4 regions of the Photobacterium damselae subsp. damselae genome follow, and region 2 is predicted to be linked to each of the others. Evidence: predicted binding sites of a transcription regulator. Region 2 holds the regulator's gene; each other region holds the start of a gene.

The links. Region 2 encodes CRP, which controls carbon source genes, mostly activating them, when cyclic AMP is high. Its sites were predicted from a motif close to TGTGANNNNNNTCACA; they were not measured.
Region 1: malT (HTH-type transcriptional regulator MalT) is a predicted target of CRP. The motif match lies at 4,213-4,228, and genes of this name have one in related genera.
Region 3: WAX86_RS03040 (NupC/NupG family nucleoside CNT transporter) is a predicted target of CRP. The motif match lies at 4,604-4,619, and genes of this name have one in related genera.
Region 4: typA (translational GTPase TypA) is a predicted target of CRP. The motif match lies at 3,165-3,180, and genes of this name have one in related genera.

The regions. Positions count from the first base shown of each region.
Region 1 covers NZ_CP146971.1:451,061-459,263, reverse strand. The annotation lists gene WAX86_RS16850 (YfcC family protein) at 1-577, shown strand, start outside; gene WAX86_RS16845 (DUF4336 domain-containing protein) at 609-1,319, opposite strand; gene malT (HTH-type transcriptional regulator MalT) at 1,338-4,046, opposite strand; gene WAX86_RS16835 (glycogen/starch/alpha-glucan phosphorylase) at 4,469-6,931, shown strand; gene malQ (4-alpha-glucanotransferase) at 7,047-8,203, shown strand, end outside.
Region 2 covers NZ_CP146970.1:3,027,409-3,035,611, reverse strand. The annotation lists gene WAX86_RS13955 (aspartate aminotransferase family protein) at 1-1,165, shown strand, start outside; gene astA (arginine N-succinyltransferase) at 1,270-2,289, shown strand; gene astD (succinylglutamate-semialdehyde dehydrogenase) at 2,300-3,763, shown strand; gene WAX86_RS13940 (DUF1338 domain-containing protein) at 3,794-4,600, shown strand; gene WAX86_RS13935 (hypothetical protein) at 4,702-4,884, opposite strand; gene crp (cAMP-activated global transcriptional regulator CRP) at 5,042-5,674, opposite strand; gene WAX86_RS13925 (OsmC family protein) at 6,061-6,465, shown strand; gene WAX86_RS13920 (phosphoribulokinase) at 6,515-7,384, opposite strand; gene WAX86_RS13915 (YheU family protein) at 7,518-7,733, opposite strand; gene WAX86_RS13910 (hydrolase) at 7,774-8,203, opposite strand, start outside.
Region 3 covers NZ_CP146970.1:678,082-686,284, reverse strand. The annotation lists gene deoB (phosphopentomutase) at 1-3, opposite strand, end outside; gene deoA (thymidine phosphorylase) at 14-1,345, opposite strand; gene deoC (deoxyribose-phosphate aldolase) at 1,607-2,383, opposite strand; gene WAX86_RS03045 (XapX domain-containing protein) at 2,757-2,927, opposite strand; gene WAX86_RS03040 (NupC/NupG family nucleoside CNT transporter) at 3,168-4,457, opposite strand; gene WAX86_RS03035 (TatD family hydrolase) at 4,678-5,472, opposite strand; gene glgX (glycogen debranching protein GlgX) at 5,570-7,648, opposite strand; gene WAX86_RS03025 (EAL domain-containing protein) at 7,787-8,203, opposite strand, start outside.
Region 4 covers NZ_CP146970.1:182,548-190,750, reverse strand. The annotation lists gene WAX86_RS00860 (DUF2959 domain-containing protein) at 1-506, shown strand, start outside; gene WAX86_RS00855 (AAA family ATPase) at 508-1,047, opposite strand; gene typA (translational GTPase TypA) at 1,233-3,062, opposite strand; gene glnA (glutamate--ammonia ligase) at 3,646-5,055, shown strand; gene WAX86_RS00840 (DUF4124 domain-containing protein) at 5,180-5,746, shown strand; gene glnL (nitrogen regulation protein NR(II)) at 5,847-6,908, shown strand; gene glnG (nitrogen regulation protein NR(I)) at 6,926-8,203, shown strand, end outside.

The DNA.
Region 1 (8,203 bases), on a different replicon from region 2:
GGTCTCTGTCGGTGGGTGGTGGTTTCCTTCGATGGCCGCATCATTTTTAACTATCACCATCGTGATTATGTTTATTTCAGGTTTAAAAGAAAAAGAGCTCATTGATTCATTTATTAAAGGAGCTTCAGAATTAGTCGGTGTGTCCCTTATTATTGGCTTAGCAAGGGGAGTCAATATCGTATTGGATCAAGGTATGATCTCAGATACGATTCTTTTTTATGCTTCTAATATTGTATCTGGCATGGAAGGCAGTATTTTTATTATATCGATGATGTTTGTCTTCTTTTTGCTGGGCTTTATTGTTCCTTCCTCTTCAGGGCTTGCTGTTTTATCAATGCCAATAATGGCTCCATTAGCAGATACCGTGGGGATCCCAAGAGATATTGTGGTTTCAGCTTATAACTGGGGCCAATATGCAATGCTATATTTAGCACCTACTGGACTTATATTAGCGACGTTACAGATGCTAGATATGTCATATAATAAGTGGTTAAAATTTGTATGGCCTATGGTGCTCTTTGTCCTTAGCTTTGGTGCTATTTTGCTTGTGATTCAGGTGAAACTGAGTGGTGCCTAGTAACGTAACTATATAAGGTTTACTGGAGAATTCATTCTTCATGGTTTGATAAAGGTAGCGTGTCATTTAAGACCCAATGAAAAGCTTTCGCAAAGAGGGCTTTTCCATCTGTATCAATAACTTGTCCATGTGAAAGAATAATTCGGTCAAAAGGCCAAGTAAGAATTTCTTGTAAAGACTGGCGCATTCGAGTTTTATTGTGAAAGCTCAATCGCCAGTAATAAGGCATAGCAGGGTTGAAATAACAACCATTGATTAAACCTAATAAAATTGAAATAGGAGAGGTTCGATTTTTTAACCACACCAATGAATCCCCGATAATTAATGTACGAGACAAAGGATCACAAAATATTACTTCTTCCATGGTGTCACTGCCTTTAAGAACGGTTTGCAGTAATTGTCCATGCCATAAAGGTTCAGTTTTAGTGTTTAGGGTGCCATCAAAAACCAGATCAGAGCGTTTTTGTTGTAACCCTGGCGGGGCATAAAAATAAGCCGATGGATAAGCTAACCACCATTCAGATAAAAACAGATGGTGGTTAAGGTTTGGTGTAACAACCATTGCAACGTGTCCGAGCGTTGATAGCTCAAGTTGCAGTTGTGTGGTCAGTTGGATTGGCGAATGAATGAAGAGTTTCTCGTCCGCTAATTTAATGATGGTCATACGACTACCAACAGCAATCCCCAATTGTGAAAATTGCCCATCTTGGTACCAGATACGATCCTTCATCCATTCAATCATACGACTTCCTTATCGTTATTAAATCCCCATTAGACCAATAAGCTCTTCTGCTGTGGTTATGGCTTCCTGACGATTGGCAATTCCTAACTTTTGATATAAATTACGGATATGAGTTTTAATGGTTGTTGCTGCAACATCAAGCTCTGATGCAATTTGTTCATTACTGTAACCTGAATAAATTAATCCTAAAACCTGCCATTCTCGTTGGGTGAGGGGGCTGGTGCGGATAAGCTCAGGGATATTGGGTAGCGTTAACAGTTTCTCGACAAAGTCTTCATCGAAATGAACAGAGCGTGTCCGTTCTTTATTATTCATTTCACGCAGTAGTTGCTGAGCTCGATACAATGCTAGATCGGAAAGATGCTGTTTTTGAATCAATTCATCGAGTAGTTTTGCTACAACTTCGGCATCACATAGGAAGTTACCAACCATGCCTGTATTATTAGTCAACAATAATGCATTTTTGAGTTTACTCAAAGCAACTTCTTTATTACCCATCTGTTTATAGATAACGGCTTCGAGTACTAGATTTCGGTTATTATCTGTAACTAGATTATGTTGCTGGCATGCTGCATCAAGCATATTCATAATGTCTAACGCTTGCTGATAATGGCCTAGATACATGTTGGCGCGAGCAATATTACGCCATTGTAATTGCTGAAAGTGATTACACGTCTGCTGTGGTTGCTCCGCTTTTACTAAGTAATGTTCAATGGCTGTAATTTCACCTTTTTGATGCCAATAAAGCAGACTGGAAAACTCGCTGTTTGCCCGCCAATCGATATGAAAAGCAGAACGCTCCATTAATTCATCACATAAAGTTAGGTAACGAGCGGCTTTGTCTAATTCACCACGAGTTAATGCGATTCGAGCTAACATTGAGTAAGCGTGTAAAGAGTATTTATCTTCAAAGGGCGCCAAAACATCTAAGCTTTTTTGTGCGCACTCTTCGGCTTCATCTAACCGATTCCAACACCATAAAATTTGAGCTTTTAGACGCAGTACAAATTCATGAAGAGGGACTTGCTGTAAATGTTGTTCGCGAATTAATTTGAAAGCTTGTTCCAGAAGTTCAAAGGCGGCTTGTACATAACCTTGTGCTACCAGTATTTCACTTTGCTGGATCAGAGCCCATAGAGCTTGGTGGTAAACATGGTATTGACGTGCTAATTTTTCTGTCTGTTGCATCATAGGTAAAGCTCGGTTTAGGTTACCGATACAGTGGTGAACTTCACCAACAACAGAGGTTGCAACAATGCGACTGCGATAGGTATTTGATGGTAATTGCCCTAATGATAATTCGGATAATTCAAGGGCTTCTTGTGGATTGTTTTGGTTAATCGCAACTTGAGCACGTAAGGCATTAAATTCACCTTGTAAGCCATCATCCAGAGTAATATTACGATGAGCCATTTCAATTTCAGCTTCGTTGAGCAGTGCGCCTACATCATCATATTGGTGCTGGCTTTGTGCTAACCAGGCGCGTAATAAAGCAAGACGAGGAGTGCTAAATAAAGCATCACGGCTTAGTGCACTAATTGCACCTTCAAGTAATTGTAATTCACCATGATGAAAGAGTTTCCAGCCATGCTCGACAATAATATCAACAGTCAGCTGTTCATTTTGTCCTTTTAATGCGTGGGCTAATGCTTGTTGTGGGCTATTTTGTTTCAACCATGCTTGGGCTGCAAGAGTATGGAGTTGATCTTGTTGTTCTGGTAATCGGCTATGACGCTGGTGGTTGAGAAATTCTGCAAATAAGTTGTGGAATCGGTACCAGTTATCATCGCTATCTAAAGTTGTTAAAAATAAACCAAATCGATTTAACGCTTCAAGTTTTGCTAGGCTATCGCAATACCCAGTCAGTTCTGTTACTAACACAGCATTGAAGGTATCGAGTACCGAGCACTGTAATAAGAATTGCTGCGTTTCATCATCTAATTGATCAAATACTTCTTCAGCTAAGTAATCCCACAGGTGACCGCGATTAAATTGAGCCATGGAGAGAACGGATTGAGCCAAATGTTGTGGTTTTTGTTGGGCATGGAGAGCAATTAATTGTAGCGCAGATGGCCATCCCTCAACTTGAGAGTGCAGTGTGTGTAGCACTTGAGGTTCCACATCGGCTTTTATTCTTTGGCCAAAAAAGCGTTCAGTCTCTTCTTCATCAAAAGCAAGCCATTCGTTATCAACTTCAATCAGTTGATCTCGAACGCGAAGATTCGCCGTATTAAGTGGTGGTTGGGTACGACTGGTTAAGACTAAGGTTAGGTTATCTGGCATATGTTTTAAAAAGAAACGCATACCATCGTGAATGTCTTCATTGGTGATGACATGATAATCATCTAATACCAAATAAGTTTGCTGTTGGTAATCGGCAATTTCTGCAAATAACTCACCAAACAAAGTGGTTAGACACGCAAACTGGCGACGTTCCGCCATAGCTTGAGTTTTAGGCGCTGCGTCTGAAGTACCACGGTTTAACGCTTGAATCAGATAGTTAGCAAAGCGAAAAGTATCATTGTCGTTATCATCAAGGTTTAGCCAGCCCGTAGTTGGGTGCTCGCTAAGCCATTGAGCTGCCATGGTTGTTTTTCCGTAACCTGCTGGAGAGCGGAATAAAACCAAACGATAAAATGGGGCATGCTCAAGGGTGGCTAACAGTCTTGGGCGCAAAATTGCGTTGTATAGACGGGCTGGGCGAGTGAGTTTCGATGGTATCCACATAATTCTTACTTCACTTATCGGTTGCCAGATAAACGACAACAGTAGGGATTTATCAAGATTTGATAAAAATGTGTCCTACATATTTATTCAAACCTAATTTATTTATGTTTACTTTACCTGTTTAGAGGCAAATTCGATGCGATATCTTTCATCTCAACCCTAAATTTATGAGTGCTGTCACATATCTAACCTATGCAACTAAATAATAACGAGCAATTTACACATTGTTCAATACTATAGATTGCATATGTACTTTTCAGTCTCCGCCCTCAAACTGCGGTGAATGTCACAAAATACAGGGAATTAACGTCACTACGCCCTTGCTACTCCTCCCTAATCTTTTCTTTTTAGGAGGATGTTTTTATGGCTCTCAGGGCGCAGGATAGAAAGTAATCGGACTAATCGAAGAGTGAGATAGCAACATGACAACTCGTGCTCCAAAACAGCATTTTGACAAGGAATTATTCAAAAACGCCGTTAAGAAACATTTGTCGGCAACGTATGCGCAAAGTAGCGCAACAGCATCATCTCGTAGTTGGTACTTAGCTTTAGGTCGTGCTTTAGCTGAAATTAGTACTGAAGGTCTATTAACCACTGCGGATGCGGTCGCAAAAGCTAATACTCGCAGTGTGAACTACCTATCTTTAGAGTTTTTGATCGGCCGTTTAACCGGAAATAACTTAATTAGCTTGGGCTTATATGAAGAAGTATCTCAAGCAATGGAAGAGTTGGGCCAAAACCTAACGGATCTATTAGAAGAAGAACGAGATCCTGCGTTAGGTAATGGTGGTTTAGGTCGTCTTGCTGCATGTTTTATGGACTCTCTAGCAGCTCAAGAATACCCAGCCGTTGGCTATGGCTTACATTATGAATATGGTTTGTTCCGTCAATCGTTTGAAGATGGTCGACAAACTGAAGCGCCTGATGCATGGCGTGGTGTTGAAGGTTATCCTTGGGAAGTCGTACGTCCTGAGTTGACACAAAACGTGGGTTTTTATGGCCATGTAGAGCTGTATCAAAATGAGCAGGGTGAAACTTGTTCACGTTGGATCCCTGGTATGTTCGTTGAAGGCATCGCATGGGACCTACCAATTATTGGTTATGCAAATAAGAGCGTTTACCCGCTACGCTTGTGGGAATGTCGAGCACCAGCTCCATTTAATTTAGCTCGTTTTAATGATGGTGACTATGTTGGTGCTCAATACAGTCAGCTAGAAGCCGCTAATGTCACGAAAGTTTTATATCCAAATGATAACCACGAGCAAGGTAAAGTACTGCGTCTAATGCAGCAATATTTCCATTGTGCTTGCTCAGTGGCTGATATCCTTCGCCGTCATAACGCATTAGGTCGCGATATTCATGACCTTGCGAAGTTTGAATCTATTCAATTAAATGACACTCACCCAACGATTGCGATTCCTGAATTAATGCGCATTTTACTGGATGAATATCAACTAAGTTGGCAGCAAGCATGGGCTATCACATCAAAAACCTTTGCTTACACTAATCATACTTTGTTGCCAGAAGCTCTTGAAACATGGAGTGAAAACTTAATAGCACAGTTGTTACCTCGTCATATGGAAATCATTTTCGAGATTAACCATCACTTTATGCTGCAAGTGGAAGCACATTGGCCAAATAATAATGAAGTAAAACGCAAGCTTTCGATTATCCAAGAAGGGCCTCAACGTATGGTTCGTATGGCTAATCTTTGTGTTGTTGGTTCATATGCAGTCAATGGTGTTGCAGCGCTACACTCAGAGCTAGTTAAGCGCGATTTATTCCCTGAATTTAACGAATTATTCCCAGGTCGTCTGCAAAATGTGACCAATGGTGTAACGCCTCGTCGTTGGTTGAAATTCTGTAACCCAGGTTTGTCTGCATTAATCAGTGAGAAAATTGGCACTGAATGGCCTGCGAAGCTGGAACAGCTATCTCAACTGGAGAAATTTGCAGATGATAAAGCGTTCCAGCAACGTTATATGGCAGTAAAGAAAGCCAATAAACAACGTTTTGCTGATTGGGTGCTTGATAATATGGGCATAGAGTTAGATACCAACGCTATCTTTGATGTTCAGATTAAGCGTCTGCACGAATATAAACGCCAGCATTTAAATCTGCTTCATATTCTATCGCTATATCATCGTCTACTGAATGAACCAGAATTTGATATGCACCCTCGTGTATTTATTTTTGCGGCTAAAGCTGCACCAGGTTATGCGTTAGCGAAAGATATTATCTTTGCCATCAATAAAGTGGCAGAGAAAGTGAATAATGACGCTCGTTTAGGCGGTAAGTTGAAGGTTGTGTTTGTGCCTGATTATCGTGTGAGTTTGGCTGAAATTATTATTCCAGCGGCAGATGTATCTGAACAGATTTCAACAGCAGGTAAAGAAGCATCAGGCACTGGTAATATGAAGTTAGCACTAAACGGTGCATTAACGATCGGTACTATGGACGGTGCAAACGTTGAAATTCGCGAAGAAGTCGGCGATGACAACATCTTTATCTTTGGTTTGCTTGTTGATGAAGTGATGAAAACCTTAGAGCAAGGTTATCAGCCATATGACTATTACCACAATAACGCCTTATTAAAAGCGGCTTTAGACCTATTACAAGGTGATGAATTTACACCAGGACAATCAGGTCAGTTACAAGCCATTCGCTATAACTTGCTTGATGGTGGTGACCCATACCTTGTTCTGGCCGATTTTGCAGATTATGTGAAAGCGCATGAACGTATTGATGCTGAATATCGTGACCAACAAAACTGGGCTCGTAAAACGATATTAAATACAGCATTAGTAGGTAAATTCAGTTCTGACCGCAGTATTCGTGACTATGTGAATAACATCTGGAAACTGACTGCGGTTCACCAGAAATAAGTTAAACCTATCTATAAATAGTTATCGGTATATCAGTGGCTTAGTATGGTGTCTAAGCCACTGCAATAATAAATTTGAATCGTTGCGATTGGGTTAGTCGCTAACGGAGATTTCAATGTTAGAAAATTCAGTACTAAAACACGTTGCTCATATGGCTGGTATTACAGATAAGTACATCAGTGCTTGGGGTGATGAAGCAACGGTTGAAGATGAAACATTAAGCCGTTTATTGGCTGCGCTTGGTTATGATGTTCGTAATGATGAAGCCCTATTAGAATCTGCGCGCAAAAAAAATCGTACTGAAGTATTAGCTCCAGTTAAAGTGATTCGTGCTGGTGAACCAATGCAGGTTGAGCTTCATCTTGGTGCCAGTGCTCGTGTTAGTGATTTCAGCTGGCGATTAGAAACAGAACAAGGTGAGGTTTTTGAGGGCTGGTTACAATCTCAATTGGTTGCAGATGAACGAGATGAAGGCCAGCCCCTTGTTTTCGCGTTACCGAATGATCTTGCTTGGGGTTACCATAAACTGACGGTTTCACGTAAGCGTCGCAAATCACCTTATGAAATGACTCTAATTGTTACGCCAACTGCATGTTATAAGCAGACTGCGCTTTTAAATAATAAAAAGCTCTGGGGCACCAGTGTTCAATTATATTCGGTACGTACCCAACATAACTGGGGTATAGGTGATTTTGGTGATTTAAAACAATTGGTTGCTGATATCGCGAAAAATGGCGGTGATTTTGTAGGCTTAAACCCAATTCACTCATTATTTCCTGCCAATCCTGAAGGGGCAAGTCCATATAGCCCATCATCTCGACGTTGGTTAAATGTTATTTACATTGATGTAAGTTCAGTGTGTGAGTTTGCGCAAAGTGATGCGGCCCAACAATTGGTGGGGAGTCATGAATTCCAGCAACGTTTAGCTGAAGCTCGCCAAAGTAACTGGGTGAATTATAGTGAAGTCGCATGCTTAAAAATGGCGGCCTTGCGTCTACTGTTTGATACGTTTGTTACGCGTCATTTAGAGAAAAACACAGAACGTGCAAAACAGTTCTTAAATTTTGTCGAACAAGGCGGTGAAAGTCTACTGCACCAAGCGGCTTTTGATGCATTGCATGCGTTATTAAAATCTCAAGATGACACCATGTGGGGATGGCCTGTATTCCCAGAATCTTATCGTCATTTTGACAATCAAGCAGTACAAACCTTTATTCAAGAAAATCAGCATGAAGTGCAGCTTTATATGTATTTACAATGGCTTGCTGATTG
Region 2 (8,203 bases):
TTACTCACCGATGGCGATGATCCCTGTTCGTGGTGAAGGTTCCCGAGTATGGGATCAAGACGATAAAGAATATATTGATTTTGCCGGTGGTATTGCCGTGAGTTGTCTTGGTCACTGTCATCCTTCTTTAGTTCAGGCTCTGACCGAACAAGCGCAAAAACTGTGGCATTTAAGTAATGTGATGACAAATGAGCCCGCTTTAGAGTTGGCTCAATTATTGGTTGCTAACACGTTTGCCGATAAAGTGTTTTTTGCTAACTCTGGAGCGGAGGCGAATGAAGCTGCGCTCAAATTAGCAAGACGCTATGCTGTGGATCATTTTAATACTGATAAAGACCAAATCATCGCATTTAAACAGGGGTTTCATGGTCGAACCTTCTTCACTGTGACCGTCGGTGGGCAGAGCAGTTACTCCGATGGCTTTGGCCCCAAACCGCAAGCGGTAATCCATCTTCCTTATAATAATCTAGATGCTCTATCGCAAGTTATCTCCGATAAAACCTGTGCCGTTATGATGGAACCTCTACAAGGCGAAGGTGGGATCATTTCACCAGATGCTGAATTTATTCAAGGTGTACGTGAGCTGTGTGATAAACACCAAGCCTTACTTATCTTTGATGAAGTGCAAACGGGTAACGGTCGTACTGGTTCTTTATATGCTTATCAACAACTGGGGGTTACGCCAGATATTTTGGCCACTGCAAAATCATTAGGAGGTGGTTTTCCTATCGGTGCGATGTTAACAACCGAAGCTATCGCCCAGTCAATGAAGGTTGGCACTCACGGTTCGACATATGGTGGTAATCCTCTAGCTTGTGCCGTTGCTAAAGCTGCGATCAGTGAAATTATTAAACCTGAATTGTTAGCTGGCGTGAAAGAGCGTGAGTCATGGTTTAAAAAGGGGCTCGCAGATATCAATCAACGTTATCCTATCTTTCAAGATATTCGAGGACATGGCTTACTGCTTGGCGCTGAATTAGTCCCTGAATGGCATGGCCGAGCTCGAGATATCTTATTGGCAGCCGGTGAGCAAGGGCTACTGGTTTTAGTGGCAGGTCCTAATGTGGTGCGCTTTACTCCCTCTTTAGTGATCAGCAAATTAGAGGTTGAACAAGGATTGGCTCGACTCGAACAAGCCATTGCTCAGCTTTATCAAAATCACTAGCTTAGCCATAATTTGAACGGCTCATATAAGCATGGTTGGCATTGACCATGCTTTGCTAAAGAGCGTCATCTCTGCATACATCAATGAGCATAGGAGGGAATATTATGCTGGTTGTTCGTCCTATATCGGTTCAAGATTTTGAGGCACTAAAATTATGTGCACAAGAGTCTGGTCATGGGTTTACTTCTCTACCTGTTAATGATGAGCTGTTGCAACGTCGAATTGATAATTCAGTACGCAGTTTCAATAAGAGAGTCACCCAACCTTGTAGTGAAGGTTATTTGATGGTGGCAGAAGACAGTGAAACGGGAGAAATCGCTGGGACAACAGGGATTGAGGCGGCCATTGGTTTAGACGTTCCGTTCTATTCTTATCACATCAGCAAAGTGGTGCATTCATCGCGTAAACTCAATGTGCACAATGTGGTGAAAGTACTGACTTTTGGTAATAACTACACAGGAAACAGCGAGCTTTGTACGCTCTTTTTGCGTAATGAGTGGCGCCAAGGTTTGAATGGTCGGCTGTTATCAAAAGCGCGTTTTATGTTGATGGCAGAATATCCTGAACGGTTTTCTGAGGTGGTATTTGCTGAGATGCGAGGTGTTTCTGATGAGCATGGGAACTCACCATTTTGGCACTGGCTTAAAGAACACTTTTTTTCAATAGATTTTACTCAAGCTGATTATTTAACGGGGATTGGTAAGAAAGGGTTTATTGCCGATCTGATGCCCAAACTGCCTATTTATGTCAATTTACTTAGCCCTGAGGCCCAAGCGGTGATAGGCCAAGTTCATCCTCAAACGCTTCCAGCCTTAAAACTTTTAGAACAAGAGGGGTTTTGTAATCGAGGTTATGTCGATATTTTTGATGCAGGACCTACCGTTGAATGTGATGTTCGTAATATTGAATCGGTACGTCACTCGCAACGGGCAAAAGTGAAAATTGGTGAGCCTAGTTTGCGCCGCCAGTATCTTATCAGTAATACCTCATGTAAAGATTTCCGAGCCGTTGCCGCACCTCTATCATTTGATGAGGAAAACCAAACCGTGGTGTTATCTCAGCAAGTTGCTGACGCTTTGCGGGTTACGACAGGAAACAGTATTCGCTTTGTTGCGCTAACTTAAGGAGGCGACAATGAGTCAATGGATTGCAGGACAATGGATAGCAGGGCAGGGAGAGACTCATATTTCTCTCAATCCTTATACTGAACAAGCAATATGGCAAGGAAATGAAGCCACTTACGAGCAAGTTCATCAAGCCATTGAAGCGGCAAGGGTTGCTTGGTTAACATGGCGTAACCGAGACTTTTCTGAGCGACGAGCTTATGTTGAACGCTTTGCTCAATTGATTACCGAACATCAAGAGCAGCTCGCTTACACCATCGCTGAAGAAACTGGTAAGCCGTTATGGGAAACCAAAACTGAAGTCAGTGCAATGGTGGGGAAGGCGGCCATTTCGGTACGAGCTTATCAAGAGAGAACTGGGCTTTCTCGACAACAACAAGGGAACAACACTATGGTGTTACGCCACCGACCTCTTGGTGTAATGGCCGTGTTTGGGCCTTATAACTTTCCCGGTCATCTGCCAAATGGTCATATTATTCCAGCACTTTTAGCTGGCAATACGGTGGTGTTTAAACCTTCAGATCTGACGCCAAAAACCGCAGAAGTCACAATGAAATTATGGCAGCAAGCTGGATTACCTGATGGCGTAATTAACTTAGTTCAAGGTGGCCGAGCAACTGGAGAAGCTCTAGCCCAATCTCCACTGATTGATGGGTTACTTTTTACGGGTAGTGCGCAAACTGGCCATTTACTTCATCAGCAATTAGCGGGACAACCAGAGAAAATGCTCGCGTTGGAGATGGGAGGTAATAACCCACTGATTGTAACTGACTTGTGCAGTGATGATATTAATGCAACCGTTTATACCATAGTGCAGTCAGCATTTTTGAGTGCAGGTCAGCGCTGTACTTGTGCCCGTCGACTGTATCTCCCTATTGGTGATAAAGGTGATGCTTTACTTGAACAACTGGTTAATGTGACCCAACAACTGCATGTTGGTGACCCATTTTCCGCTGAGCAACCTTTTATGGGGCCGCAAATATCAAGTGGGGCTGCAGATAAAATACTATCGGCTCAAGCATATTTAGCCACGTTAGGTGCTGAGGTACTCCTAGCGGCTAAGCGAGGAAAAGGGGCCATTATTACCCCTGCTATTTTGGATGTAACTAAGTTAGTTACGCTTCCAGATGAAGAGTACTTTGGCCCTTTACTGCAAGTGATTCGCTACAGCAGTTTTGAGCAAGCGGTCGAATTGGCCAATCAAACTCGATATGGCTTATCTGCTGGATTGATTTCACTGGATGATGGGCAGTGGGACTACTTTGTTGCCAATATTCGAGCCGGTATTGTTAATCGTAATCGACCATTAACCGGAGCCAGTGGCAGTGCTCCATTTGGTGGGCTTGGTGCCTCTGGCAATTTACGTCCGAGTGCATATTATGCCGCGGATTATTGCGCCTACCCGATGGCCTCCGTTGAAGGGGATGATGTCGAATTGCCTGAGCAGTTACTTCCCGGAATTGTGCTACCTTAAATAGAATCCAAGTGATATCAAGGAGTCGATATGGAGCGAGCCCAATTGTTATTTTCCCAGTTGTGGCAAGATTACATTACCCGGTTATGTCCTTCTGCTGAGAAAGTTCAGCAGTTGCTGACAGAAGATGATCCTCTGATGAACGATCATATTGCTTTGCGCACCTATAACTTGCCTCGTTGCGGGTTAGATCGGGTAGCTGCAGCTTTTATCGCGGTAGGATATGAGCCAAAAGGTCAGTATAAGTTTGAGGAAAAGAAACTGTATGCTGAGCACTTTGAACATCCAAATCCAGTTTTGCCCAAGGTTTTTATTAGTGAGCTCCAGTTAGGGCAGTGTTCTAGCCAATTACAACTGTTGGTACGCAAACTGTTAGACCAAGTTCCCCATGGCTATTTTTCTAACTCAATGTTTTTATCCCAAGGAAGACCGTGGACGTTGAGTTATCAAGAATATCAAATGTTAGCTCAAGAGAGTGAATATGCAGCTTGGGTAGCGGCCCATGGTTTTGGCGCTAATCATTTTACCGTCAGTATTAATCCACTGGAGCAATTTACTGAAGTGGCGGAAGTGAATCATTATCTGACTCACAATGGTTTTGCGATTAACCAAGCTGGTGGCGCAGTAAAAGGTAGTGCTGCATTAATGTTGGAGCAATCTTCAACCATGGCAGATAAAGTTATGGTGGAGTTTAGCGATGGGAAGCAGCTAATACCGGGTGGTTTTTATGAGTTTGCTAAACGATATCCGATGGCAAATGGCGATCTCTTTTCTGGATTTGTAGAAGCTTCAGCCAATCGTATTTTTGAAAGCACTTACCAAAGTAATGAGAATTGATGAGGTATTAGCTTAGGTTGGTAGTATTTGGACGACTGAGTATGATTTAGGTGCGGTGGCGTTTTCCGTACCTAAATCATTTGGACTGAAGTTAATTAATATTAGCGTTCAAGAGGGGTTGCCCAATAAGGCGTTTCTTCGCTAAATGATCGAGCTTGCGGCGGTTGCTGAGAGAGAAGATAGCGACGGGAAGTAAATCCTGTCATTTCTACAGTAGCAGGAAGATCCATAATGATGGCGGTTGCCGGACTCTGTCCATGGTCGGTGAAGCGTTCAATATCCATATATCACACTCAATGCTTAAATTATTGGTTCGCATTAACTGTAGCAAAACTTTTCTTTGCTGCAAGTGAAGAGTCTGTGACAGTGGTGGCTATTTAGGCACAAAAAAACCGCATAGTAGAATATGCGGTTTTTTTTGTATCTCGTGAGCTATAAAGCTTAACGAGTACCGTATACAACGATGGTCTTACCGTGAGCAGAGATTAGATTCTGCTCTTCTAGCATTTTCAGAATACGACCCACTGTTTCACGAGAACAACCAACGATTTGGCCGATTTCTTGACGAGTGATCTTAATCTGCATACCGTCTGGGTGAGTCATTGCATCTGGCTGTTTAGCCAAGTTTAGCAATGTCTGAGCGATGCGACCTGTTACGTCAAGGAATGCAAGGTCACCCACTTTTTGGCTAGTCACTTGTAGACGACGAGCCATTTGCGCTGAAAGACGCATTAAGATATCTGGGTTCACTTGAATTAGTTGGCGGAACTTTTTGAAAGAGATCTCAGCAACTTCACATGGGGTTTTAGCACGAACCCATGCAGTACGCTCTTGACCTTCTTCAAATAAGCCTAGCTCACCAATAAAGTCACCTTGGTTTAGGTAAGACAGGATCATCTCCTTGCCTTCTTCATCCTTGATTAACACCGCAACAGAACCTTTCACAATGTAGTAGAGAGTTTCTGCTTTCTCACCCGCGTGAATCAAAGTGCTCTTTGACGGGTACTTGTGAATGTGGCAATGGGAAAGAAACCACTCAAGAGTTGGATCTGTTTGAGGTTTACCTGGAACCATATTTATAACTTCCTCTGCATTTGTTGCCTAACAACGCATTCCTTTTAAGTCTAAGGGCCAAAGGACTACTCGTTGACAGGGTATTCATATCGCTGCAATTTGCAAGCTTCTTTGAATAGTTACAGAGTGTATCCTTTTTCTTTGGGTTTTTCTTGATATTAATCTAACGGAGTCGCTCATTTTGTACTCATAAGTGTGCACATGATCACACCGTTAGCAGTTAATTATAAATTGCTTAATATTTCATCACAAAACTTTGGTTGAAAGTGTGCTACAAGTCATACTTCATTTTGCGACGCTGGCTTAAATTTAGAGGTTTACACCTGCTGTTTTATCATCAAGAATGAGGTTTAAAACGTATATTCTGTCTGAAAATGGAGTCAAAGATGCAGTCACGAGTGAAATGGGTTGAAGGGATGACGTTCTTAGGTCAATCAAGCTCAGGCCATAGTGTTGTGATGGATGGTAATGGTGGTGATAAAGCGCCAAGTCCAATGGAATTAGTCTTAATGGCAGCAGGTGGTTGCAGTTCTGTTGATGTGGTTGAAGGATTAAAATCAGCAGGACAAAAAATTACAGCTTGTGAGGCTCAAATTTCAGCGACTCGTCGTGAACAAGCGCCTCGTCTTTTTACACAAGCTAACTTACATTTTGTGGTGACAGGCGTTGATCTTGATGAAGCATTAGTCGCTCAAACTGTAGCTAATTCTCTAGAAAAATACTGCTCTGTCTGCTTGATGCTAGGTAAAGGCGTTGAGTTGACTCACTCCTACCAAGTGGTTGCTGCATAAGCTTTGTTATAACTATGGCGAGAATCTTTATCTCGCCATACGGTTTTCTTTAGCCTATTTTTCCTTTTTCGATCAACTGCTGTAATAGTGGTCGCATGATCAATTCCATCGCAAATCCCATTTTACCGCCAGGTACAACTAAGGTGTTATGGCGAGACATAAAGGCACCTTGGATCATTGCCAATAAATAGGGGAAATCGACATTTTTCAGCCCACGGAAACGGATTACAACAAAGCTTTCATCGAGTGTTGGTATGCCTTTGGCGCTAATAGGGTTTGAGGTATCAACCGTGGGGACTCGCTGAAAGTTGATATGGGTTCGAGAAAACTGAGGGGTGATATAATTGAGGTAATCATCCATCGAGCGAACGATAGATTCTGTGACTGCTTCTCGTGAATGGCCGCGATCTCGGGTGTCACGGACTATTTTTTGAATCCACTCTAAATTTACAATGGGCACCATGCCGATCAGTAGATCCACATGCTGAGCAACATTGATATCACCATCAACCACACCGCCATGTAACCCTTCGTAAAACAGGAGATCTGTGTTCTCTGCCAGTTGTTGTTTAGGGGTGAACGTTCCAGGCATTTGATTATAAGGAACCGCCTCATCAAAGGTATGAAGATAACGACGATACTCCCCAGAGCCATCTTCGCCATACTGCTTAAAAAATTGTTCAAGTAGGGGAAAGTCGTTGGCTTGAGGCCCAAAATAACTGATATGTCGACCTTGTTCTTTTGCTTTACGGATTTCGACATCCATTTCAGGACGGGTGAAACGGTGAAAGCTATCACCCTCAAGCCATGCCGCTTTAATGTTCATCATATTAAACATTTTACGAAACGCTTCTGAAGTCGTTGTCGTACCGGCTCCTGATGAACCAGTGACAGCGATAATGGGATGTTTGGCTGACATAAGTTCCCTGCATATCCTTTTGCTATAGTTGGCTATTTATTAACAACATGTTAAGGAATATGCAAGGAGAGGGGCTTTTTTTCGCTGTGATTTGCCACAGCACGCATATAACAGAAGAAATTTATTTTCGCTATCAGCAAAGTTGAGAGCGCAATTTAATATCAACAGTCTCATGAAGCTCAGAAAAAACAATGACCGCTTCACCATGTTCTAATTGTTGACGAACATGAGCCACTTTATCTGCAAGGCTTAACTCTTGTTCGCCATAGTCGGTTCCTTCTCGCAGAACAAAATGTTCAATCAAGTTGGTGAGTGTCTCACTATCAATTTGTTGCCAAGGAATAATCATTACAACTTGCCACTAAAGAAAACATTAGCAGATTATAGTATTAAACCTGACTACCATGCGATGATTGTTTGTTTAAGGCTAATTGCTCCGTAAACCAGACTGGAATTGTTTTTTCTAACCACATTTTAGGTTTTAAGAGACTGCCTGTAACAAAACCAACATGACCACCGTGTTGATATAAGGTGTATTCAATATGCGGTGGTAATGACATGGTTGGAATCACCTCATCGGTCATAAAGGGATCGTCTTTCGCATGGATGAGTCTCAGAGGTGTCGATACTTGAGCAAGATATTGCATGCCACTGCACTGTTGGTAGTAATCATCTGCATTCTGGAACCCATGAAGGGGGGCTGTGACCAAATCATCAAATTGGCGCAGTGACGTTATCTGTTCGGCTTGCTGCTTAGTAACTGGCATTGTATTGCCACCACGTTCAATTTTTCCGATAAGACGCTTTTTTAATGATCCT
Region 3 (8,203 bases), 890 kb from region 2:
CATAATCACTCCATTAAACATCTTCAGGGCGAATGCGAGCGTATACTTCCGGTGTTGCTTGTGGTTTTTCATCAGCAATAGTGATGTTAGCGCGAACGGCTTTTGCTGCTTCTTCCCACTGAGCTTCAGTGCGAGCATGTACCATAGCAAGAGGCGTATCTGCGTAAACTTCATCACCAAGACGAATCATATCAGCAAGGCCTACAGCATAATCAATGGTATCTGCCGCAATGCGACGACCACCGCCCATGCCAACTACAGCCATGCCTAAACCACGAGTATCCATCGCACTCGCAAAACCAGTTTTCTCTGCAAATACTGGTTTAATAATTTCTGCAGTATCTAGGTAGTTGTTATAGTTTTCAACAAAATCTAATGGACCACCTAGGCCTGCGACCATTTTACCAAAACATTCGGCTGCTTTACCGTTGTCCAGTACAGCTTGTAGCTTAGTACGAGCTTCAGCTAAATCTTGCGCTAAACCACTTATCACTAACATTTCAGCACATAGCGCCATCGTTACTTCATACAAACGAGGGTTACGGTATTCTCCAGTTAAGAACTGAACCGCTTCACGTACTTCTAATGCGTTACCTGCTGTTGATGCCAATACTTGGTTCATATCAGTCAATAGTGCTGTGGTGCGAGTACCAGCGCCATTAGCTACAGCTACGATAGATTTTGCTAGTTCTTCTGATTTTTCGTACGTAGGCATAAACGCACCAGAACCCACTTTGACATCCATTACTAGGGCATCAAGACCCGCAGCCAGTTTCTTCGACAAAATCGATGCTGTGATAAGTGAGATATTATCAACGGTCGCGGTTACATCACGAGTTGCGTAAACACGTTTGTCGGCTGGCGCTAAATCACCTGTTTGACCGATAATCGCCACACCCGCATCTTTTGTTACCTGACCAAACACTTCGTTGGTCGGGGTAATGTTGTAACCAGGAATTGATTCTAGTTTATCTAATGTACCACCAGTGTGACCTAGGCCACGACCTGAAATCATTGGAACATAACCGCCGCATGCTGCCACCATAGGGCCAAGCATTAGAGAGGTTACGTCACCGACACCACCTGTTGAGTGTTTATCAACAATTGGGCCATCGAAATTCATGTGGCTCCAATCGATAACCATACCAGAGTCACGCATTGCACAAGTTAGCGCAACACGCTCAGCCATGGTCATATCATTAAAGTAGATAGCCATTGCAAATGCTGCGATTTGACCTTCTGATACCGTATCTTTTGCAACACCTTGAATGAAGAAATTGATCTCTTCTTTTGTTAGTTCGATGTTGTCACGTTTTTTACGAATGATTTCTTGTGGTAAGTACATAATAAAATCCCGTTATTTGCCGTTATTGGTGCTCTATCTTGAGGGTAAAGATAGAAATAATTATTCATCTGGGTGGTGACTTCTGACGTTTTTTTCATCACCAATACTGCAAAATAACGAATTTCAGGTGCAGAAAAGGAAGACACGTATTATTCGCGCCATTCAAAACCAGTTTATTGAATAATTATGAAACGAAGAGTTGGAGCCGATGGCCTGCACATCACAGACCATCGTAACCTTGCGACAAGTCGCAGACAGCGATTAGTAACCGCCTTCTGCTGCCTTCTCACCTTCACCTAGAGTGTGAAGTAGGTTTGCAAGTAGGCTTGATGCACCAAAACGGTAGTGCTTGTTATCAGCCCAATCAGAACCGAAGATACGATCTGCCATGTCTAGGTAGATTTGTGCATCTTCTGCAGTGCGAACACCACCAGCAGGTTTAAAACCAACTGTTTTCTCAACACCCATAGCTTTAATCACGTTTAGCATGATTTCTGCGTATTCAGGTGTTGCGTTTTCAGCCACTTTACCCGTTGAGGTTTTGATAAAATCAGCGCCTGCTTTGATTGAGATTTCAGAAGCTTTCTTAATTAGCTCTTCAGTTTTTAGCTCGCCTGTCTCGATGATCACTTTAAGTTGAACATTATCGCCACATGCTGCTTTACACTGCTTAACAAGCTCAAAGCCTACTTCTTCGTTACTAGCCATTAGAGCACGGTATGGGAATACTACGTCTACTTCATCTGCACCGTAAGCTACGGCTGCTTTAGTTTCAGCAACAGCAATTTCGATATCGTCATTACCGTGCGGGAAGTTAGTTACTGTCGCAATACGGACTTCAGGTGTACCTTGCTCACGTAGCTGCTTCTTAGCAACTGGAATAAAACGAGGGTAGATACATACTGCTGCTGTGTTACCTACTGCAGTTTTGGCATTCTTACAAAGCTCGATAACTTTTGCGTCAGTGTCGTCATCGTTCAGTGTAGTAAGATCCATTAATTTAAGTGCACGTAGTGCAGCAGCTTTTAAATCGCTCATGACTATCTCCAGTCCAGTTAATTTCTAACAAGCTATAGATTCCTGCTCTATTTGCTCGACGTTCGCTTTTCTACTATGCGCGTCTGCAGACAATGAACAGTCAATGCTAAATCTAGCATTTATGAGCGGACTTGTTCCCTGAAGACTTCGATTGTTATCGAACTGCTATCCTTAGCACCGCGCAAGGCTTTTCACCTTGTCACCAATCGAACTCGCATTATTGCCAGCTCAAGTAATCGTTACTTTTTGGTGGAAGCTCATCATACCAAGGTCGGTAGCAAGCCTCCATTAAAGTTGTGTTTCCTGGGGTGGACAATGTGTTTCTCAACAGCGATAAAGAATTACCGGAGAAATCTTGCGTTTTTTCATCAAATTATGAGAAAAATCGCTCAGCAACCCAACCCCAACAAATGCCACCTAAATAAACCCCAACTATTCCCATTACCCCCGATAGTACAGGCGGTGCTGGTATAGGTAATTTAAGGGCTGAAAAGAAAATTCCAACGGCAAATCCGGCCACGGTAGCTACCATCACTTCATACATAACATGCTCTCTTTGTCGGCTCTGTTATCAATGAGTGTAGACCGAATTTATCGCTTCGTTGACCCGACTAATCCTAGCAGATCATATTGTCAGAAATTGGAACGCAATCGATTTTATGCAATCTGATGGGAAACAATTAAGGGTATGTTTACGGAATCTGTTGATCGAGTGGTAAGTAGCAAAAAAAACGCCACGGCTTTTACCCCGTGGCGTTTATTGCAATTGTTATATTGCTAAAGCTTACATAGATAGGCTAACAAACAGACCTGCGATTGTTGCAGACATTAGGTTAGATAGCGTACCTGCTGCGACAGCCTTCATACCAAAGCGTGCGATTTCTGCGCGACGAGTTGGAGCTAGACCACCTAGACCACCTAGTAGGATTGCAACCGAAGATAGGTTTGCGAAACCACATAGTGCGAAAGATACGATAGCTTTAGTCTTCTCACCCATTGCTGCGCCAGTTTGAGCAACAACCATGCCGCCATCAGCAACATCTTTAAGGTAAGGAGCAAAGTTTAGGTATGCTACAAATTCGTTCACAACCAGTTTCTGACCGATGAAAGAACCTGCTACTAGCGATTCGTTCCAAGGAACACCGATTAGGAATGCTAGTGGTGAGAACACATAACCTAGGATAAGTTCTAGTGTTAGATGTGGCATACCGAACCAACCACCGACACCACCTAGTAGGCCGTTGATTAGTGCAATTAGACCGATGAATGCAAGAAGCATTGCACCAACGTTTAGAGCAAGTTGCATACCAGATGATGCACCCGCTGCCGCTGCGTCGATTACGTTAGCAGGTTTTTCGTCTGCATTTTCGTCATCACCAGCTAGTTGCTCAACAGGCTGCTCAGTTTCAGGCTTGATGATTTTCGCAAATAGAAGACCACCAGGTGCTGCCATGAATGATGCTGCGATTAAGTATTCTAGAGGTACACCCATAGATGCGTAACCTGCTAGTACACCACCAGCAACAGAAGCCAAACCACCACACATTACTGCAAACAGCTCAGATTGAGTCATTTTAGGTACGAACGGACGCACAACTAGAGGTGCTTCTGTTTGACCAACGAAGATGTTCGCTGTTGCAGACATAGATTCAGCGTGAGAAGTACCAAGAACTTTACGTAGACCACCACCAAGAACATTGATAACGATCTGCATAACACCTAGGTAGTAAAGTACGCTAATAAGTGCAGAGAAGAATACGATTACTGGTAGTACTCGTAGGGCGAAGACGAAACCGCCACCACCGAACACTTCAAACATTTTGTCTGAAGTTAGGCCACCAAATAGGAAGTTGATACCGTCGTTACCGTAAGCAATAACGTTAGCAACACCTTGTGACATACCGTATAGAACGTCACGACCAACAGGTACATAAAGAACGAATGCACCTAATAAGAATTGGATGGCAAAAGCACCACCAACAGTACGTAGATTAATAGCTTTACGGTTATCAGATAGAAGTACTGCGATTGCTAGCAGTACAACCATCCCAACCAGGCTCATAAACAGGCTCATAGTTTATGGCTTCCCTTTAGTTAAGTTTGGCGTCTCGACAATGTGACTCATCAAATGAGTTCGGCGCATTATACTCATGCAACGCCGGATAAAATAATGCGAGCTTCACAGTTTGCAAGGAAAGGTGATGTAAGTTTAATCATACTTGTGAGGGCGATCACAAAGCACAGTACAAGTTACGCAATCGTTTTACGCAAACGTTTTAATAGTGGAAGTAATATCACAGCTTAAGCTTAAAAAGTTCAGTTGAGGTTAAGCTTGTTATCTGTTCAATTTCTGCTCGGGATTCTCCTCTCAATGCCGTTAATACATCGACGATATCAACCAATCGGTCAGGACGGTTCGGCTCACCTTGATAACCACAAACAGGCATATCTGGCGCATCGGTCTCAAGCATTAAAACATGAAGCGGTAGTTGAGAAATAGTATGGCGCGTTTTCTTCGCCCGAGGGTAAGTAATTGTTCCGCCAACACCAATTTTGATACCTAGCTCGATAATCTGTTGCGCTTGCTGCACACTACCACTAAAAGCATGGAACACACCTCCCGCTTTTGGCCTGTTAAATTTAATTAATTGAATTAACTCAGGAAATGCCTTTCTACAATGGAGGATAACAGGAAGATTAAACTCATTAGCAAGCTGTAATTGACCTTCAAGCAAGGCAATTTGTTGCTGTTTGACGGCGAGGGTTTGTCCTCCCTCGATTGCAAAATCCAGTCCGCATTCACCAATAGCAACACACTTTCGCCCAATATTAATATCGGTTTCGATGTGCGCTTTTAGTAACTCTAATGCAGCAAGATCATGTTGGTGATTAAAAAAGGGATGCAGTCCCAAACCGTAATAGAGTTCAGGATATTCACTACAAAGTTTGGCCACTAACGACCAATTATTCAAACCAACAGAGGGAATGACGATAGCGCCAACCCCCGCTTGTTTGGCTTGTTCTAAATATGAATTGGGCGCTTGAATAAAGGGCTCAAAATCAAAATGGCAATGACTGTCAATTAGCATAGTAAAACCGATCAATTTAGTGCGTTCAATCGCACTTTTCCGCCGCTGTTGTTTCCATATTCTGTTGAAATTGTGCGGCAGTGCGATCGCGCTTTTTTTACTGTTTTTTTGCCACCATAACAATCATAGAACGCCCACTCGCAATAATATTATCATCTTGATATTTAGGCGCTTTTTCCATTCTATAAATATCATTAGGCGGCACCAGGCCTGTATTAACCAAAACATACCAATCACTGTGGTCTCGTTTTGGTAAAGTAAAGTTTAACGGGTCCCAATACGCATTACAGATAACATAAAGCTCATCTTGTGTCAGTGGATGATGAACTGTTAATGCAACCGAATGAGATCGCTCAGACCAATCAGGTTGATTTGGCTTCACACCATGCCACTCAATCCCAACATTACCGAGCACTTCTTCTAATGAGCGATGCATATTCCACTCTATCGTTGGCTCTGCCCGTCGAATTTGCGCCAGTAACTGCACAAAGCGTAATAAGTCAGCATTTTTCTCAACCAACTGCCAATCAAACCAGCTGAGCTCGTTATTCTGACAGTACGCATTATTATTGCCCTGCTGCGTCCGTCGTACCTCATCCCCCATACAAAGCATTGGCGTACCAAGAGAGAGATAGAGTGTCGTTAGGAAATTTTTGCATTGCCGGTGACGAATCGCTTCAATTTCGGCAACATCCGTTGGACCTTCGATACCATAATTACACGAAATATTATGGTTATCACCATCCCGATTATGCTCGCCGTTATCCCAATTGTGCTTATCTTGATAACTGACCAAATCATTTAAGGTAAACCCATCGTGGGCACAGATAAAATTCACCGAACGATGTGGCGTATGATGCTGAGAGCTATAAATATCAGGAGAGCCTAAAATACGAGAAGAAAAACGGCTAACGGTATTGCGATCACCACGCCAAAATGCACGAACATCATCTCTAAACTTACCGTTCCACTCATTCCAGCGATCGCCAATAAATGAACCGACTTGATAAAGCCCTGCTGCATCCCACGCTTCGGCAATGATCTTAGTGCCACTTAACACAGGATCAGAATCAATTGACCACAACAATGGCGGCTCTTTCATCGGTTTACCATCGCTATCACGAGCTAACACTGACGCCAGATCAAAGCGGAAACCATCAACATGCATCTCTTTAACCCAGTAATGTAGCGCATCAATAATCATACGTCGCTGAACGCTGTAGTTTGCATTACAGGTATTGCCACAACCGCTGTAGTTCGCATATTGATGTGTTTTCGGATCAAGGAGGTAATAGCCATCATTTTGCAGTCCTTTAAAACAAAAGGTTGGGCCGTTTTCATCCCCTTCGGCGGTGTGGTTAAACACCACATCTAAAATAACCTCAATTCCCGCTTTATGCAGCTCTCGGACTAAGGTTTTAAATTCATTGATCGCCGCTAATGGCTCTTTGCTCGAACTGTATGGGCTATGCAAAGCAAAGAAATTAATCGGACTGTATCCCCAATAATTTTCTCTGCCCGCGGGAGCATCATGTAGATCAAAATGTTGGATCGGCATCAGCTCAACTGCGGTAATGCCGAGCTGTTTAAGATAGGAAATCTTATCGATAATGCCAGCAAAAGTACCACGATGGCTTGGTGTAACATTAGAAGATGGGTGCTGAGTAAAACCACCGACATGCATCTCATAAATGATAGTATCGGTTAGCGAGTGGCGCGGAGAATCGGTGTTTTGCCAATCAAAGTGGCTATGGTCAACCACAATGCTTTTCATACAACAATCCATATTAGAATCAAAATCTCTAGCTCGCTCACGGGAGTAGTCATGATTCATACAAATAGCATGGCTGTAGGGATCCAGTAGTACCTTGTTTTTATTAAATCGCAATCCTATTTCAGGTTGCCACGGACCATCGACAGTAAAGGCATAAATTTGCCCATGGGTAATATTAGCGACAAACGTGAACCAATAATGTCCTCGCTTGTGGTAGATAGGATCTAACGTAAATGACTTAAAGGGAGTCGGCGCATCCGCACTTTCAAACAGATGCAACTCAACTTTTGTCGCATCTCTAGAATACAAGCTAAAGTTGACCCCTTTGGCTTTAATTGTGGCCCCAAGGGGATAGGGGTCACCAATTGCCGAGAAGATCCGTTTATATTGTTGAATGTCCATGCTTATACGCCTTAATTACGCAATTAATCTCTTAACTAAGGCGTATAATACAAAGTCTCAACTTAAGTAAGTGTGAATAAAAATTCTTGTTACTAAGATCACGAACGGTGCAAAGGTATTTCCCATTACGCCATGGAGTTAGGCTAAGTTTAATTCCACAGGTGGAGCGATAAAGCCCTGATATCCCCAAATAGGCAGCCCCTCGAGTAATGCAAGTTGCTCACTATATTGAATACCTGTAGCGATCACTTTAATATCCAATCCAGCCGCAATACTTGCTAACGCTCGTCCTAATTCATATTTACCTGATTCTGTCGAAACACCAGCAAAAGATTGGTCTAGTTTTACGTATTTAGGTCGTAATGATAGAAGATAATCCACACTGGTTAACTGACGCCCATAATGGTCGATTCCCCATGAAATATCTTTTTGATTAAATAACAGTGCTAAAGATAGACATGCTGATAAATCTTCCTCAATAGCCGACTCAGGAACTTCGAACGACAATTTGTCACTCATGGCACTTTCATTTAAAAAATGTGCTAGCCAGCTTTG
Region 4 (8,203 bases), 390 kb from region 2:
CTCAGCAAGATGCACAAAAGCAGTTCACCAGCGCGCTAGATGCATTAAAAGCACTGCACAAATTTGATGGTGGTGAGCTTGAAGCAGCTTATAACAACATCAATGATCAGTACCAAGCGAGCGAAGATGCGGTAGAAAATGTCAATGACCGTATCGATGCTATTGAGAATGTTGCTGAAGCTCTGTTTGCTGAATGGCAAGATGAATTATCACTCTATAAAAGTGCCACTTTACGCCGAGACAGTGAGCGAAAATTAAGTGCAACAAAAGCGCAATACAAAAAAATGATTGCCTCTATGCACCGAGCAGAGAAAAAAATGGAGCCAGTTTTAGATACCTTACGTGACAATACGCTATACCTAAAACATAACCTCAACGCTGCAGCTATTGGTTCTCTACAAGGTGAATTCAATTCACTACAACGTGAGATTCAACAGGCAATCCGTGATATGAACGCAGCAATTGCCGAATCTAACCGCTTTATCTCTCATCTGAAAAAAGCGTAAGTCACTTAAGTGATTCCAATCCTAAACGGGCCAGTATCCACTCGGCCCGTTTTTTTATCTCTCCCCAAGGAACCTCAACCACCTGATAGCCTAATTGCTGATAGGTTGCCACCAATTGTTGATGAATAACCATCGCTTCAGCAAAGGTATGAGGACGTTCACTGTCTTGCTGATAAATTTCCTGCTTTGGCGTAAACATAAAAACTTGAGGGTAATATCCAGAGCAAGCACGTTTCAGTTCTACAGAGATCGCTTGGTTACCAAGAGCTAAATACGCACAGATATCCCCCATTGCTCGATCACAAAATGCCCAGGGTTGCTGTGTTGCCGCTCTCTTTTGCTCGCTCATCATAGCAAAGCAGAGATCAGCAAAACGAGGCAAATCCGTCCAAGGTAAAATACCGTTATCATGCTGACTTTGCTCAATAATTAAATGGCGCGAAGCCTCTTCAAACGTCAGCCAACCTTGTTGAGCAAGCCAATTAATAACCGACGTTTTTCCCGATCCAGGTCCTCCCGTTAGGATCACACAGCCTGTCATATCATTTCCCTATCTTTCCCATTTTTTCGCCACTTTATTACCATAATTATCAAACTTTGATTCTAGTCTCTTCACATTGAGTTATTTCAAAGAACCGGCTTTAGTATTAATCATCTCAATACAAACAAAAAGCCCCTGTAACCTTTTGGCTACAGGGGCTTTTTTAAAGCGTTAAATAGTAATAATTACTTAGTACGGCCTGCACGCTTACGATCGTTTTCAGTAAGAAGTTTCTTACGGATACGGATGCTTTCAGGAGTGATTTCTACTAGCTCGTCATCATCGATAAACTCAAGAGCTTGCTCTAGAGTGTACTTGATAGCTGGAGAAAGAACCTGAGCTTCGTCAGTACCAGATGCACGAACGTTAGTTAGCTGCTTACCTTTTAGACAGTTAACAGTTAGGTCGTTAGAACGGTTGTGAATACCGATGATCTGACCTTCGTAAACTTCGTCTGCGTGCTCTGTAAATAGACGACCACGCTCTTGTAGGTTAAATAGAGCGTAAGTTAGCGCTTTACCTGTTGCGTTAGAGATTAACACACCGTTGTTACGCTGACCGATGTTACCGCCTTTGTGTGGGCCGTAGTGGTCAAATGTATGGTAAAGAAGACCAGAACCTGAAGTTAGAGTCATGAACTCAGTTTGGAAACCGATCAGACCACGAGAAGGCATCATGAAGTCCATGCGAACACGGCCTTTGCCATCTGGAGCCATATCAGTTAGCTCACCTTTACGTAGACCGATGTTTTCCATGATACCGCCCTGATGCTCTTCCATCACGTCGATAGTCACAGTTTCAAACGGTTCTTGTAGATCACCATTCTCATCACGCTTGATGATAACTTCTGGACGAGATACAGCTAGCTCGTAGCCTTCACGACGCATGTTTTCAATCAAGATAGATAGGTGAAGTTCACCACGACCAGATACACGGAATTTATCTGGGTCTTCAGTTTCTTCTACACGTAGTGCAACGTTGTGTACAAGTTCTTTTTGTAGACGCTCAAGGATGTTACGTGAAGTTACGTACTTACCTTCTTTACCAGCAAACGGAGAATTGTTTACCTGGAAAGTCATAGTAACTGTTGGTTCGTCAACAGAAAGAGCAGGAAGTGCTTCTGGAGTGTTTACATCACAAATTGTGTCAGAGATCTTAAGTTCACCAAGACCTGTGATTGCGATGATGTCACCTGCAGTTGCTTTTTCTACGTCGTGACGCTCAAGACCTAGGTAACCTAGTACTGTACCTACTTTACCGTTACGCTTAGTACCGTCTGCACCAACCACACATACTTGCTGGTTAGGAACAACAGAACCACGAGTTACACGGCCAACACCGATAACACCTACGTAAGAGCTGTAGTCTAGCTGAGAGATCTGCATCTGCAGTGCGCCGTCAACGTCAACGTCAGGAGCTGCTACGTTCTCAACGATAGCTTGGAATAGAGGTTCCATGTTCTCGCCAGTTTCGCCTTCTTCCATTGTTGCCCAACCGTTTAGAGCTGAAGCGTAAACAACTTGGAAGTCTAACTGCTCGTCAGTTGCACCTAGGTTGTCGAATAGGTCAAATACTTGATCCATTACCCACTCAGGACGTGCACCTGGACGGTCAATCTTGTTGATTACAAGGATTGGCTTAAGACCGTGAGCAAACGCTTTTTGCGTTACGAAACGAGTCTGAGGCATAGGACCATCAACTGCGTCAACGATAAGAAGTACAGAGTCAACCATTGACATGATACGCTCAACTTCACCACCGAAATCGGCGTGTCCTGGGGTATCTACGATGTTGATGCGGTAATCATTCCAGTTAATCGCTGTGTTCTTAGCAAGGATGGTGATACCACGCTCTTTTTCGATGTCGTTAGAATCCATTACGCGCTCTTCGGCTTCGCCGCGAGACTCTAACGTGCCAGACTGCTGAAGCAGTTTGTCAACCAGCGTTGTTTTACCGTGGTCAACGTGCGCAATAATTGCGATATTTCTTAATTTATCGATCTGTGGATTAGACATGGGTTTCACATTCACTCAGAACATGCAGCGACCCTAATGGCGCTACTTGGTTAAAAAAACGGCTCATAATCTAACAGATTTTACTCCAAAACCCACGAAATATGTGATTTATATCACCAGGTTTTTTCGATATTTTCTTATCAACCGTACATTTTTGCTGTTTTTTACTACTTTTCCCATCAAAAAAACCATCAAAAATAAAAATAAAAACCTTTAAAACCATAAACATAAAAACAAAAACACAGAGCAGTATGGTTAATTGCCTAAATTATTTTTTTTCTAGTCAATTTGAGAAAAATCTTTGCTCAGCCAGCAAGAGATTGACAATAAGTGACCATCATTGAATAGTAGAAGCACAAATTTGGTTCAGCAAATGGGACAACGACGATAGTTGCACCATATTAGTGCATCAAATCCCCAAATTTGTGCAACAAAGGATGACCTAATCAGAGAAAATTATATAACAATTTGATTTTTAATGATTAAAAATATTGGCACGGTTCTCGCTATGTAAAAAGTAACAGAATTGCTCCATGCCCTAGTTAGGCCGATGCCCAGTCTTTAACACCGGAGGTTAGTTAGAATGTCAGTAGAAAACGTATTAGCACTGATCCAAGAGAACGAAGTTAAATTTGTAGACCTACGCTTTACCGATACTAAAGGTAAAGAGCAGCACATCAGTATTCCAGCACACCAAATTGACGCTGACTTCTTTGAAGAAGGCAAAATGTTTGATGGCTCATCGGTTGCAGGTTGGAAAGGTATCAATGAATCAGACATGGTGATGATGCCAGATGCTTCAAGTGCAGTATTAGACCCATTTACTGAAGAATCAACATTAAATATCCGCTGTGACATTCTTGAGCCTGCAACCATGCAAGGTTACGACCGAGATCCTCGCTCAATTGCTAAGCGCGCAGAAGATTTCATGCGTTCAACTGGCATTGCAGACACAGTCCTTGTAGGCCCAGAACCAGAATTCTTCCTATTTGACGACGTGAAATTCCACACTGACATGTCAGGTTCATTCTTTAAGATTGATGACATTGAAGCCGCTTGGAATACGGGTAGCGATGTCGAAGGCGGTAACAAAGGTCACCGTCCAGGTGTTAAAGGCGGTTACTTCCCAGTAGCACCGGTTGACTCATCACAAGATATTCGTAGCGCAATGTGTCTTATCATGGAAGAGATGGGCCTTGTTGTCGAAGCTCACCACCATGAAGTGGCAACAGCAGGTCAAAACGAGATTGCAACTCGCTTTAACACTCTAACGACAAAAGCCGATGAGATTCAGATCTACAAGTATGTCGTTCATAACGTTGCACACGCCTTTGGTAAAACCGCAACCTTTATGCCAAAACCTCTGGTAGGCGATAACGGTAGTGGTATGCACGTACACCAGTCTCTCGCAAAAGATGGCGTTAACCTATTTGCAGGTGATAAGTACGGCGGCCTATCTGAAATGGCACTTTACTACATCGGCGGTATCATTAAACATGCTCGTGCTATCAACGCATTCGCAAACCCAGCAACTAACTCATACAAGCGTTTAGTTCCTGGTTTTGAAGCACCAGTAATGTTGGCATACTCGGCACGTAACCGTAGTGCATCAATTCGTATTCCAGTCGTACCAAGTCCAAAAGCACGTCGTATCGAAGTGCGCTTCCCAGACCCTGCAGCAAACCCATATCTTGCGTTTGCAGCAATGTTGATGGCAGGTCTTGATGGTATCATCAATAAGATCCACCCTGGCGAAGCGATGGATAAAGATCTATACGACCTACCAGCAGAAGAAGCAGCAGAAATCCCAACTGTTGCCGAATCACTAAAAGATGCTCTCCAGTATCTTGATGATGACCGCGAGTTCTTAACGGCAGGCGGCGTATTCTCTAATGACTTTATCGACTCTTACATCAAGCTAAAAGCACAAGATGTAGAGAAAGTGAATATGACAACTCACCCACTTGAGTTTGAACTTTACTACTCAGTGTAATTAAGCCGACTTACATTACGCATAAAGATTTAGACCTGCCTCACAAGCAGGTCTTTTTGATCTTGTTGTCTTACCCAGAGCTGAAAAAATACCCGAAATAAGCAAATAAAAATAAAGGGATATTATGCTAAAGCTCTGCACGGCATGGACCACAACATTATTACTATTGATGGTAACCAATACGGTCAATGCCACCATTTACTCGTGGGAAGATGAACACGGAGTAGTGCATTTTTCTGATCGCCCAACTAATCCCAACGCTCAAGAATATCAACTGGATGTTATTCAAGTTAAAACCAGTCAAGAGGTTAAGCAAACCACCACTCAAGCATCAGCAGAGGCTCAGTCAAGTAAACCTTTATTACCACCAGCAACGGTTTCAATTATCAGCCCCATTCATGATCAGACCATACGCAACAACGAAGGTAATATTCGCGTTACAGCCGTCGCAAACCACCCATTAACAGCGCAAACTCAAGCGCAATTGCTGCTAGATGGCAAAGCGTACTTAACGCCGCAGCAAACACTGACTTGGCAATTAGAAAATATCAATCGCGGTACTCATCAGATTCAAATTCAATTAATTAAAAACGGCAAGGTTATTGCTTCATCAGAGAACATTACTGTTTATCTTCACCGCGCATCGGCCTTACAACCCAAGTTTCCACCCGTAAAGCCAAAAACTGAGTAATCATTAGATTTTACTGCACGATTTTCGATAAACAGGCTACACTTAATTGCACTATTTTGGTGCATGAGCTTGGCTTGCTTCCCATACAAGGACGATAACCGTGACAGCCCCTGATTCCACAACCATCATTGATAATTTAGTGACAGCCGTATTACTGCTTGATGAAACCCTAACTATCTGTGAAGTAAATCCTGCCAGTGAGCAACTCTTTTCTCTAAGCCAACGAAAACTGGTTGGCAGTAAACTGAATGAATTGGGCCAACACTGTTCGTTAGATAGTGAGCATTTAATTCAAGCACTAGAACACGGGCAAAGTTTTTCTGATAGTGAAGTTATTTGGGGGCTCTGTGATGGTAAGGCGCTGACATTAGATCTTGATGCTAGTCCTATTATGGCTAACGGTACTCGTTATGTTTTATTAGAGCTACGAGCCGTCGATCAACAACGTCGTATCAGCCATGAAGTTAGCCAATATGCTCAGCAGCAGGCGGCCAAAGAACTGGTTAGAGGATTAGCCCACGAAATCAAAAACCCACTTGGGGGCTTGCGAGGTGCGGCACAACTACTAGAAAAAGTCTTACCATCGGATCAATACCAAGAATATACCCAGATGATTATCGAGCAAGCAGACCGGCTACGTAACTTAGTCGATCGTTTGTTGGGGCCGCAAAAACCTGGGCTACGTCATAGCCAAAATATCCATGCAGTACTAGAACGAGTACGACAGCTATTGCAGTACGAAGCGGGAGAATCAGTCGTCATTGAGCGGGATTATGATCCCAGCTTACCCGACTTTGAGATGGACAGTGAGCAGCTGGAACAAGCTCTCCTTAATATCGTGCGCAATGCCCTACAAGCGCTGGCATCCCAATCCCAAAACCCTGCGCCAAAAATTGTGCTAAAAACCCGCACCGAGCATCAAGTCAATATCAAAGGGCAACACCATCGTACAGTAGCCCGAATCGATCTCATTGATAATGGACCGGGTATTCCTGATCAACTCCAAGATACTCTGTTTTACCCTATGGTCAGCGGACGCTCTGACGGTACTGGACTGGGTCTTTCTATTGCCCGCAATCTGGTCGATCAGCACCAAGGAAAAATAGAGGTGGTCAGTTGGCCTGGCCACACCGCTTTTACTGTGTATTTACCTATTAAATAACCATCGAGGACACCACTATGAGTAAAGGAATGGTTTGGGTTGTCGATGATGACAGCTCCATTCGCTGGGTACTAGAACGCACCCTAAATGCGGCCGATCTGGCATGCGAGACATTTGCTGATGGCGATAGTGTATTACAGGCATTAGAGCGAAGCTTACCCGATGTATTAGTCTCAGATATCCGTATGCCGGGAATTGACGGCTTTGCCCTACTTAAATCGTTGCAGCAACACTACCCCGACCTCCCTGTTATCATTATGACAGCCCATTCAGATCTCGATTCGGCCGTTAATGCTTACCAAGAAGGGGCTTTTGAATATCTACCAAAACCCTTTGATATTGATGAAGCCATCACTTTGGTTGATCGCGCAGTAACCCATAGCCAAGAACAACGTCGAGCCAAACAACCACAAACACAAGAACACACCGCCCCTGAGATTATTGGTGAAGCGCCAGCCATGCAGGAAGTGTTTCGAGCCATAGGTCGCCTATCACGTTCATCCATTTCGGTATTAATCAATGGCGAATCGGGCACAGGTAAAGAGCTGGTTGCTCACGCCCTACATCGCCACAGCCCTCGCAATGAACAGCCCTTTGTTGCCCTTAATATGGCCGCAATACCAAAAGACTTAATTGAGTCAGAACTGTTTGGTCATGAAAAAGGAGCGTTTACCGGAGCCAACAGCGTTCGTCAGGGGCGCTTTGAACAAGCCAATGGCGGTACTCTATTTTTAGATGAAATTGGGGATATGCCACTGGATATCCAGACTCGTTTATTGCGCGTGTTAGCTGACGGGCAATTTTATCGTGTTGGTGGCCACGCTCCAATTAAAGTAGATGTACGCATCATTGCCGCAACCCATCAAGACTTAGAAGTGTTAGTAAGAGATGGTGATTTCCGTGATGACCTTTTCCACCGTCTCAATGTTATTCGCATTCATCTCCCTGCGCTCAAAGATCGTCGGCAAGATATCGCTCAACTGACTCGTCACTTCTTGCAACGAGCAGCTAAAGAGCTTGGCGTAGAGCTAAAAACACTGCACCCAGATACCCTAGATTTACTGACCCAAATGCCTTGGCCGGGTAATGTTCGTCAATTAGAAAATACCTGTCGCTGGATAACGGTGATGGCCAGTGGTAATGAAGTGTTACCAGCCGATTTACCACCAGAGCTATTAGACATTGATAAACCATCTGCCGCACTGAATGAGCAACATGAGTGGCATCGAGGGCTACAGCTTTGGGCACAAGACGCCTTACGCCACGGCCAAGAGAATTTACTCAGTGAAGCACAA